4 regions of the Arthrobacter sp. 8AJ genome follow, and region 1 is predicted to be linked to each of the others. Evidence: riboswitches for the same ligand, from Rfam matches in the RefSeq annotation. Region 1 holds a riboswitch; each other region holds the start of a gene.
The links. Region 1 has a riboswitch for S-adenosylmethionine ahead of BACI349Y_RS17180 (cobalamin-independent methionine synthase II family protein). Riboswitches for the same ligand answer to the same signal wherever they lie in the genome.
Positions count from the first base shown of each region.

Region 2: linked by a shared signal. The riboswitch ahead of BACI349Y_RS12840 (bifunctional o-acetylhomoserine/o-acetylserine sulfhydrylase) and the one ahead of BACI349Y_RS17180 (cobalamin-independent methionine synthase II family protein) in region 1 are both predicted to bind S-adenosylmethionine.
Region 3: linked by a shared signal. The riboswitch ahead of BACI349Y_RS02555 (DUF1737 domain-containing protein) and the one ahead of BACI349Y_RS17180 (cobalamin-independent methionine synthase II family protein) in region 1 are both predicted to bind S-adenosylmethionine.
Region 4: linked by a shared signal. The riboswitch ahead of BACI349Y_RS07645 (aminotransferase class V-fold PLP-dependent enzyme) and the one ahead of BACI349Y_RS17180 (cobalamin-independent methionine synthase II family protein) in region 1 are both predicted to bind S-adenosylmethionine.

Region 1 is NZ_LR733289.1:3,709,569-3,711,761, reverse strand. Features, by position in the region: gene BACI349Y_RS17180 (cobalamin-independent methionine synthase II family protein) at 1-1,172, opposite strand, end outside; SAM riboswitch class I at 1,186-1,290, opposite strand; gene BACI349Y_RS17175 (M14 family zinc carboxypeptidase) at 1,388-2,193, shown strand, end outside.
Region 2 is NZ_LR733289.1:2,748,178-2,750,370, forward strand. Features, by position in the region: gene BACI349Y_RS12840 (bifunctional o-acetylhomoserine/o-acetylserine sulfhydrylase) at 1-770, opposite strand, end outside; SAM riboswitch class IV at 815-929, opposite strand; gene BACI349Y_RS12845 (VOC family protein) at 1,091-1,729, shown strand.
Region 3 is NZ_LR733289.1:562,475-564,667, reverse strand. Features, by position in the region: gene opgC (OpgC domain-containing protein) at 1-701, opposite strand, end outside; SAM riboswitch class IV at 870-985, shown strand; gene BACI349Y_RS02555 (DUF1737 domain-containing protein) at 999-1,274, shown strand; gene BACI349Y_RS02550 (rhodanese-like domain-containing protein) at 1,271-1,681, shown strand; gene BACI349Y_RS02545 (O-succinylhomoserine sulfhydrylase) at 1,682-2,193, shown strand, end outside.
Region 4 is NZ_LR733289.1:1,646,514-1,648,706, reverse strand. Features, by position in the region: gene rsgA (ribosome small subunit-dependent GTPase A) at 1-162, shown strand, start outside; gene hisN (histidinol-phosphatase) at 207-1,019, shown strand; SAM riboswitch class IV at 1,173-1,286, shown strand; gene BACI349Y_RS07645 (aminotransferase class V-fold PLP-dependent enzyme) at 1,323-2,193, shown strand, end outside.

The DNA.
Region 1 (2,193 bases):
CCGAGGGCCTCCAGCTTGGCGAAGGCGATCTGCGGGTGGACCCGGCCGCCCAGGCCGCAGTCGGTGGAGGCGATGACATTCTCACGGCCCACGACGTCGGCAAAGCGGACAATGCGGTCTGCCACCAAGTCCGGGTGTTCCACCACGTTGGTGGCGTGCGAGACGATGCCCGGGATGATCACCTTGCCCTCGGGGAGCTTGGTGTCCTCCCATACCCGCCATTCGTGTTCGTGGCGGACGTTGGCTGCCTCGAAGGAGTAGGCGCCGGCGTTCACCTGCAGCACCGATCCGATGATGTCGGCGAAGGGGATGTCGGTGGTGTGCGGACCGTGCCAGGAACCCCAGCAGACGTGCAGCCGGATCTGTTCCTGGGGCAGGTCGCGGAGGGCCCAGTTGGTGGCCTCGACGCGCAGCTGGATGAACTTCAGGTAGTCCTCCAGGGAGGGCTCGGGATTGATCTGGTCCCAGCTCTCGGCCAGGGACGGATCATCGAGCTGCACGGTGAGGCCGGCATCGATGATCGCCTTGTACTCCTCCCGCATGGCATCGGCGCAGGCGTAGACAAGTTCCTCCTCCGACTTGTAGTACTCGTTGGCCACGCGGGCGCAGGAGCCGGGGGAGAGGGATGCTACGAAGCCGTCCGACAACCCGGCGGCTGCGAGGCCGGTCTTCAGGTTCCTGATGTCCGATGCCACCAGGTCCTGGCCCGTGTAGGTCAGGGGTCCGGCGATCTTGGGCTGGGTCACGCTCTTGCGGTGAGACAGGATGCCCGAGGAGGGGTCGTTGTAGGCCTCGTTGAACGCCTGCCGGTCGCGCCGGTCGGGGAATGAGGTCAGGACAATGTTGCCGGGCGAGGAGCGGTGCACCTGGGCATCGGCCCAGCGGTCCACGTTGGTTGGCTCCAGGCCGCCCAGCCGTGCAAAGGAGTAGTTCCACCAGGCGCCGTAGTCCACGGAGCTGGACATCGTGTGCCCGTATTCGCCGTCGTTGGGGATGTCGATGCCGAGGTCCTTCTGGCGCTGGACCACCTCCACCACGGAGGCCTCCAGGAGTCCCAGGAATTCAGGGGTGACGCCGTCGGTTTCCTTGGCGGCGTTGGCCGCGATGAGTTCCGGGGTGCGGGGCAAGGATCCCGCGTGGGTGACGCGGATGTGGTCGGTGTTCAGGGACATGCTGGAATCTTCCTTTCCATCGGTCCTGGCAGTAGCACCTTCGGCCGGCAGGAATCCTGCTGGACCGTGGTTGCTGCGGCGTCATCGAGCCAGGTCTCTCGGCCGCTCCGGATGGTTCACTCTCACATAAATCCAGATGCCTGCCCCGGGGCAAGTCTGCGCCGCTTTATGTCGCGACGGGCTGCCCGGCGGCTTTCCTCGCCGTCTCCGGCGCCCTGGCGCTGGCCGTCGTCGCAGGTCCCGCCCCGCTGGCACACGCGGTAGGCGAAGGCCCCAACTACGACGCCAACGGCCAGATCACCACGTCCAGGCTCGCCACGTATGAACAGATGGTCTTATTCCTGAAGGACCAGGATGCCCGCCAGCCGGCAATGGAGCTGGAGGTCATCGGGCAGACGGTCAAGGGGCGTGACATCCACCTGATCAAGTACATTTCGGACCCCGCCAAGCCCACCATCCTGTACCTGACCCAGCAGCACGGCAACGAGCAGCTCACCACCGAGGGCGCCATGGAGTTCATCAAGCACCTGGGGACCGGCAAATCCGCGGACATCCTCAACGGCGTGAACATCCTGGTAGTGCCCATGCTCAATGCGGACGGCGCCATGGGTGACGTGGACTTCTCCCTGGACAATTACCTCGCCAAGGGCGACCGGCACCTCACCCGCTACAACGCCGAGGGCGTGGACCTGAACCGCGACCACGTGGCCAAGGTCCAGCCGGAGACCCAGGCGCTGCACAACAACGTCATGCGCAAATACCGGATCGACTACATGATCGACCTGCACCACCAGGGCACCCGGGCCGAGCGTGACGGCAAGCTGGTGTCGGGCTCCATCCTGTACCCCACCACCCCCAACGCCGACCCCGCCGTCGTCGAAAAATCCAAGCAACTCGGCGCCGTGGTGTTCAACAACGTCGACTCCACCGGCTGGGGGCACCTGGGCAAATACCAGGGCGGCAGTGCCGAAACCATCAGCCGCAACGGCATCTCCGTGGAGTACGGCATTGCCACCCTGCT
Region 2 (2,193 bases), 960 kb from region 1:
CCGAGATCGCGGGCGTAGACCAGGCCGTTGTAGGTGGGGTCCGGGGTGTTGAAGCCGGGGAACCGTTCCGGATCCTTGCCGAAATCGAACTTGCCGGAATCGACGATGACTCCGGCAATGGCCGAGCCGTGGCCGCCCAGGTACTTGGTGGCCGAGTGCAGGACAATATCCGCACCCCACTCCAGCGGGCGGATCAGGTAAGGGGTGGACAAGGTGTTGTCCACGATGAGAGGAACTCCGGCCTGGTGGGCCACCTCGGAGATGCCTTCGATGTCCAGGACATCCTGGCGCGGGTTGGAGACCACTTCACCGAAGAAGAGCTTGGTGTTGGGCTGCACGGCATCGCGCCACTGGTCCAGGTTGTCCGGATCGGCCACGAAGGTCACCGAGATGCCGAACTTCTTCAGCGTGTGCGCGAACAGGTTGTAGGTTCCGCCGTAAAGGCTGGGGCTGGCCACGATGTGGTCCCCTGCCTCGGCGATGTTCAGGACAGCGAAGGTTTCGGCGGCCTGCCCGGAGCTCAGCAGCAGCGCGGCCAGGCCTCCTTCGAGGCTGGCAATCCGTTGCTCGACGGCGTCCTGGGTGGGATTGCCGATGCGGGTATAGATGGGCGCAAGTTCAGCCAGGGCAAAACGGTTGGCGGCGCTTTCAGCGCTGGGAAACACGAATGACGTGGTCTGGTAGATGGGCAGGGCGCGGGCACCCGTGGCGCTGTCCGCCGCCTGGCCTGCATGGATCTGGCGGGTTTCGAAGGACCATCCGTTGGACATCCAAATCTCCTTTGACATGGGCCCGGCATGCTCACCGGCAGTACGGGCCGCGCTTGCTCCCGGCTGTTGCCGAAGAGCCAGGTCTTCACCCGGGGCACCCCACCGCGGATGGAGGGTTGCCGGCCAGCGAGCCGGGGCTTGGCGCTGGCACTCATGACCTGGGCCCAGTCTAGGAACCGGACGGTTGCCGTGGACAGCATTGTGACGAACATGGTCTTCCGGCCACTGTCTCGGCTGAATAACGGGGGCGCCGGGCGCCACAAATGCTAGTAAGGGTACCCTTAGCTGAGAGCCTGATCACAAAGTGCCAAGATGTTCGCATGCGCATGGATCACGTCTCTTACGCCTGTGAACACGATGGCCTCGCGGCCACTACCGAACGTATTGCAACTGCCCTCGGCGTTGAGGCAGTGAAGGGTGGCGTACACCCCCGCTTCGGAACCCGGAATATGATCATCCCGCTCGCCGGCCACAAGTACCTCGAAGTCGTTGAGGTCCTGGACCACCCGGCATCGGACAAGGCACCGTTCGGACAGGCAGTACGTGCCCGCTCCGCTGCTGGTGGCGGATGGATGGGCTGGTGCGTCGAAGTGGACGACCTCGCCCCCTTCGAGGAACGCCTGGGCCGCGCCGCCGTGAACGGCAACCGCAAGTTCCCGGACGGCCGCGAACTGGTCTGGAAGCAGATTGGCATCCTGGGCCTCATCGCCGATCCCCAGGTGCCGTACATGCTCAAGTGGGAGGGCGATCCCTCGCTCCACCCGTCCCACGCGTACGAGAGCAACCTCAAGATGAGCTGCCTGACCATCGCCGGTTCCGCCTCGCGCGTCACCGAGTGGCTGGGTGAGCCGGTGGAGAAGCCGCTCGAGGACGTTGCGGTGGAGTGGGTCGCCCCGCACGGAACCCCGGGCATCCTCTCGGTCACCTTTGAAACCTCCAACGGAGCCGTCACCATCTGACCCTCCCCCGTTCCTCCCCGGATTTCTTCGGGGAGGTCCCCGGGTTGTGCCCGGGCAAACTTCGGCCGCCATTGGGTGGTGACAACGGCGTCACCACCCAATGGCGGCCGAATTAATTTAAGAAGCTGCCCCCTGCGCCGTTATGAGGGACGCCAGCATGAACCGCGCACACTTTGAATGTCAGTGCCTCGTTGCATGATGTGGCTATGGGAATCAGCGGTGGTGTTGAGGTGGCTTTGGAGGGTGTTCGTTCCTCTGTTGCTGCTCTCGATGCGCTTGATTTCGAAGATACTTCCCTGGCTGCCGGCGCCGGCATTGGTTCCCGTGTTGACGTGCTTCAACGGCGGTATGAGATCCGGCTGGAACGGCTGGAGGTTGCGGCCCGGCTGGAGGCGCAGCTCGCCGCGATGAAGGCGCTGGATACTGCCGAAGCCGTTGCCTTCCAGCAGGCGATGACGCCGCCG
Region 3 (2,193 bases), 3.1 Mb from region 1:
GCATAGGCGCTGTCGCTTCCGTTCCAGGTCCCGTCCCCGTTCGTATCCAGGAGGGAAAACCCGTCGCTTCCCGGCTCCGGGGCATTCCGGTTCCGTTCAAAGGGGTAGTCCTTGCCCAGGTAAGGCGCCCACACCATGGCGGCCCGGCCGCCGTCGTCCTTCTTGAAGGCTGCCGCCACGGCCTGGAAAGCCTGCCGGTACGTGGCCGGCTGCTGGCCCCAGGCCACCCAGCTGGCATTCATATCGGGGGCGAACCGGACCAGCAGTTGGCCCTTGAACCCCGATGTCAGGTCGCGGACCTGGGCTGCGAACGCTTCCGCCTCCGCGGGGCCGAGCTGGTCCAGGGGCACCGACGGCTTCACCGTGAGCAGGGCGTGGGCGCCTTTGGCTGCAGTTTGCTGCAGGAAGCCGTCGATGTCATTCCGCTCCGATTCGCGGTACGGAATGGTGATGTCGTGGCCGAAGACGGCGGGGCCGGCGCCCAGCCTGTCGCTGAAGCCCGCGGCCGTATCCTCACCCCACTCGAGGACCGCCCCCAGCCACGGCTTGCCCTTGTCCGGTGCAGCAGGCGCCGCGTGTGCCGGGCCTGCCGGGACCACCAGGGCCAGTAGGACGATGAACACCGCGGCGAAAAAGGCTGCGATGGAACGCGGACGGTTCCGCGGGATGGCGGCGTGGTGGTGCCATACGTGTGCCCGCATGCTGACAAGGACCCCCCGGTACTCATTGCTCTGGATACGGGGCGGCGCCCCCGGTAAGAACTTTATCGGCCCATGGGCATAACCCGTGCCGTGACGCGGACGGCTCAATTACGGAACATGACGACGGCGGCGATGCGGCCGGGCGCGGCAGGTGTTACGTTTTTGGGGAGTAATGAGTACCGGCGCCAAGCCCTGACTTGCCGGTCGGCAACCCTCCCTTTCGCGGCGGGGTGCCTCAGGTGAATACTCGGCATATCGACCGATTCGAGCTGCAAGCGTGAGAGAAGGAGATCCGTCGTGTCCGACGCACCCGCCCTTGACGAAAGACTGTCCTACCGCCTGATTACGGGCGCGGACAACCGTGAATTCTGTGAGCGGATCTCCGCTGCACTCGCCGATGGCTACGTCCTGCACGGCAGCCCGGCGGCAACCTTCAACGGCACCACCGTCATCGTGGCGCAGGCAATCGTCCTTCCGGCCGCGATCGCTTCCGCCGACGCCGCCGTGGCCACCGCCGTGGACCAGCTCGATGCCGAATTTGAGGGCGAGTTCGACGGCGAGGGCCACGCATGAGCTACGCGGGAGACCTGACGCCGCAGGAAGCCTGGGCCAAGCTGGAGCAGGGCGCCATCCTGGTGGACGTCCGCACCGAGGGCGAATGGGCCCACATCGGCATCCCGGACACCAAGGCCACGGACAACGATCCCCTGTTCATCCAGTGGACCTTCCCCGGCGGCATCCCCAACCCGGACTTCGTCAAGGACCTCCAGGAGCAGGCGCCGGAGGATCCCCACGCGGAACTGCTGTTCCTGTGCCGGTCCGGCCAACGGTCCATCGCGGCCGCAACTGCCGCCACCCAGGCTGGCTTCACCGCCTACAGCGTGCTGGAGGGCTTCGAAGGCGAGCCCGACCGCTACGGCGAGCGGACCATCAATGGCTGGAAGAACCGCGGCCTCCCCACCAACCTCGGAAAGAACTAAGTGACCTTCAACCCAGACGCCCCCGGCTGGAACCCCGACACCCAGGCAGTCCGCGGAGGCCTGGACCGCTCCAACTTCCAGGAAACATCTGAGGCCATCTTCCTGAACTCAGGGTTCGTCTACGAATCCGCCGCGGCAGCTGAACGGGCCTTCACCGGCGAGGACGAGCGCTTTGTCTACTCCCGCTACGGCAACCCGTCCGTGGCCACCTTCCAGGAACGGCTCAGGCTGCTCGAAGGCACCGAAGCATGCTTCGCGACGGCGTCGGGCATGTCCGCCGTGTTCACCGCGCTGGGTGCCCTGCTGGCTGCGGGCGACCGGGTTGTGGCCGCCCGGTCACTGTTCGGTTCGTGCTTTGTGATCCTGAACGAGATCCTGCCACGTTGGGGTGTGGAGACGGTCTTCGTGGACGGCCCGGACCTGGACCAGTGGCGCGAAGCCCTGTCCCAGCCCACCACCGCCGTCTTCTTCGAGTCCCCGTCGAACCCCATGCAGGAGATCGTGGACATCGC
Region 4 (2,193 bases), 2.1 Mb from region 1:
AAGCACACTGCAAACGCGGTGAACTGCGGCCTCGACGACTGGGTGGCAGGCGGACACGCAGGTCCCACCGGCCCGGCACGCCTGGCATCGCTCCGGCGGCTGCTCGGCACGGACCCGCGCATGGACGCACAGGAAACCAAAGAGCTCGGCAGCGTCAACTGACGCGTTCTCCCGGCAGAAGCGTCCACAGACGGTAGTTTGTAACCATGATCCAACCCGCTTCGAGCTACAACGATGACCTGCGCCTGGCCCATGTCCTGGCCGACTCCGTGGATGACCAGACCATGAGCCGCTTCAAGGCCCTGGACCTCCACGTTGAGACCAAGCCGGACCTGACGCCCGTCACCGACGCCGACAAGGCAGCGGAGGAAGCCATCCGCGGCCAGCTCTCCCGCTCCCGGCCCCGCGATGCCGTCCTGGGTGAGGAGTTCGGCAGCACCGGGCACGGTTCACGGCGCTGGATCATCGATCCCATTGACGGGACCAAGAACTTTGTCCGGGGCGTCCCGGTCTGGGCCACGCTGATCGCCCTGGTGGATGAAGGCGAGCCTGTGGTGGGCGTGGTCAGCGCCCCGGCCCTCGGCAAGCGCTGGTGGGCGGCAAAGGGCATGGGCGCGTACATGGGCCGGTCCCTGGCAGCCGCCACCCGGCTGCGCGTCTCCGATGTGTCCAGCCTCTCCGACGCCTCCCTCTCCTACTCCAGCCTGAGCGGCTGGAAGGAACGGGGCAACCTCGACGAGTTCCTCGGGCTGACCGAGGACGTCTGGCGGACCCGGGCCTACGGCGATTTCTGGTCGTACTGCATGGTGGCAGAGGGCTCGGTGGACATCGCCTGCGAACCGGAGCTCAACCTCTACGACATGGCTGCGCTGGTGCCGATCGTGGTTGAGGCGGGCGGCCGGTTCACCTCCCTCGAAGGCGAGGACGGACCGTTCGGGGGGAACGCGCTGGCCACCAACTCGATCCTGCACTCAGAGGTGCTGCACCGCCTCAACCCGTACCTGGATGACCTGTTGTAACTGCCACGGTTTGGCCCCCTCAAACGAATATTGCGACACCGGACACCTCCAGACGGGGGTGTCCGGCGTCGCTTATTCGATATTGCGTAACAAAGCCCTTAACAATTGCCGCGGCTTCAATCCTGGCCGCCCCATGTCCTACGCTTTTATGCAGGTCACGAGTGCCAGCGCAAAACCCCGGTTTGCTGGCCGGCAACCCTCCATTCGCGGCGGGGTGCCCCGGGTGACGACCAGGCCGGTCCGGAGTGGATGCGGCAAGCGCGGATTCCCTGTGCCGGAGTCCTGTATTCAAGTGAGGTCTCTGTGACAACTGCCACCGTCTCCCCCCAGCCCGCCATTGCCGAATCCGGCGCTCCCGGCGATCGCCACGCCGTTGCCGGCCGTCCCCTGGCTGCCGTCACCGGCGCCGAAATCCAGGCACCGCTGATTTCCGGCGGCCACATCCGGTACGCGAACCTTGACTACGGCGCATCCGCTCCGGCGCTCTCCGTGGTCTCCGCCTACCTGAACGAGATCCTGCCCTACTACGCCAGCGTCCACCGCGGGGCCGGCTACGCGTCCCAGATCAGCACGTCCGTTTACGAGAACGCCCGCAGCATTGTCCGGGACTTCGTGGGCGGCCGGCCGGATGATTCGGTCATTTTCACCCGCAACACCACCGATTCGCTGAACCTCCTGGCCGGCTGCCTGCCTGCCACCGACGGCCGGCATGACGGCGAGGTCCTTTACCTGGACATCGAACACCATGCCAACCTCCTGCCGTGGCAGGGCGTCCCGCACCGCAGCATCGTTGCCGCGGACACCATCACCGGCACCCTGGACGCCGTCCGGACCGAGCTGGAGCAGGGCGGCGTCAGCCTGCTGGCCGTCACCGGCGCCTCCAACGTCACCGGCGAGATTCTTCCCATCCGGGCCCTGGCCGCGCTGGCCCACCAGCACGGCGCCCGGATCGTGGTGGACGCGGCCCAGCTCGCGCCGCACCGCAGGGTGGACATCAGCGCGGACGACGTCGACTACCTCGCCTTTTCCGGCCACAAGCTGTACGCACCGTTCGGTGCGGGTGTCCTGGTGGGACGTCCCGACTGGCTGGACACCGGCGTCCCGCACCTCGCCGGCGGCGGGGCGGTCAAGGAAGCACGGCTCGACGGCGTCAGCTGGGCCACGGGCCCGGCCC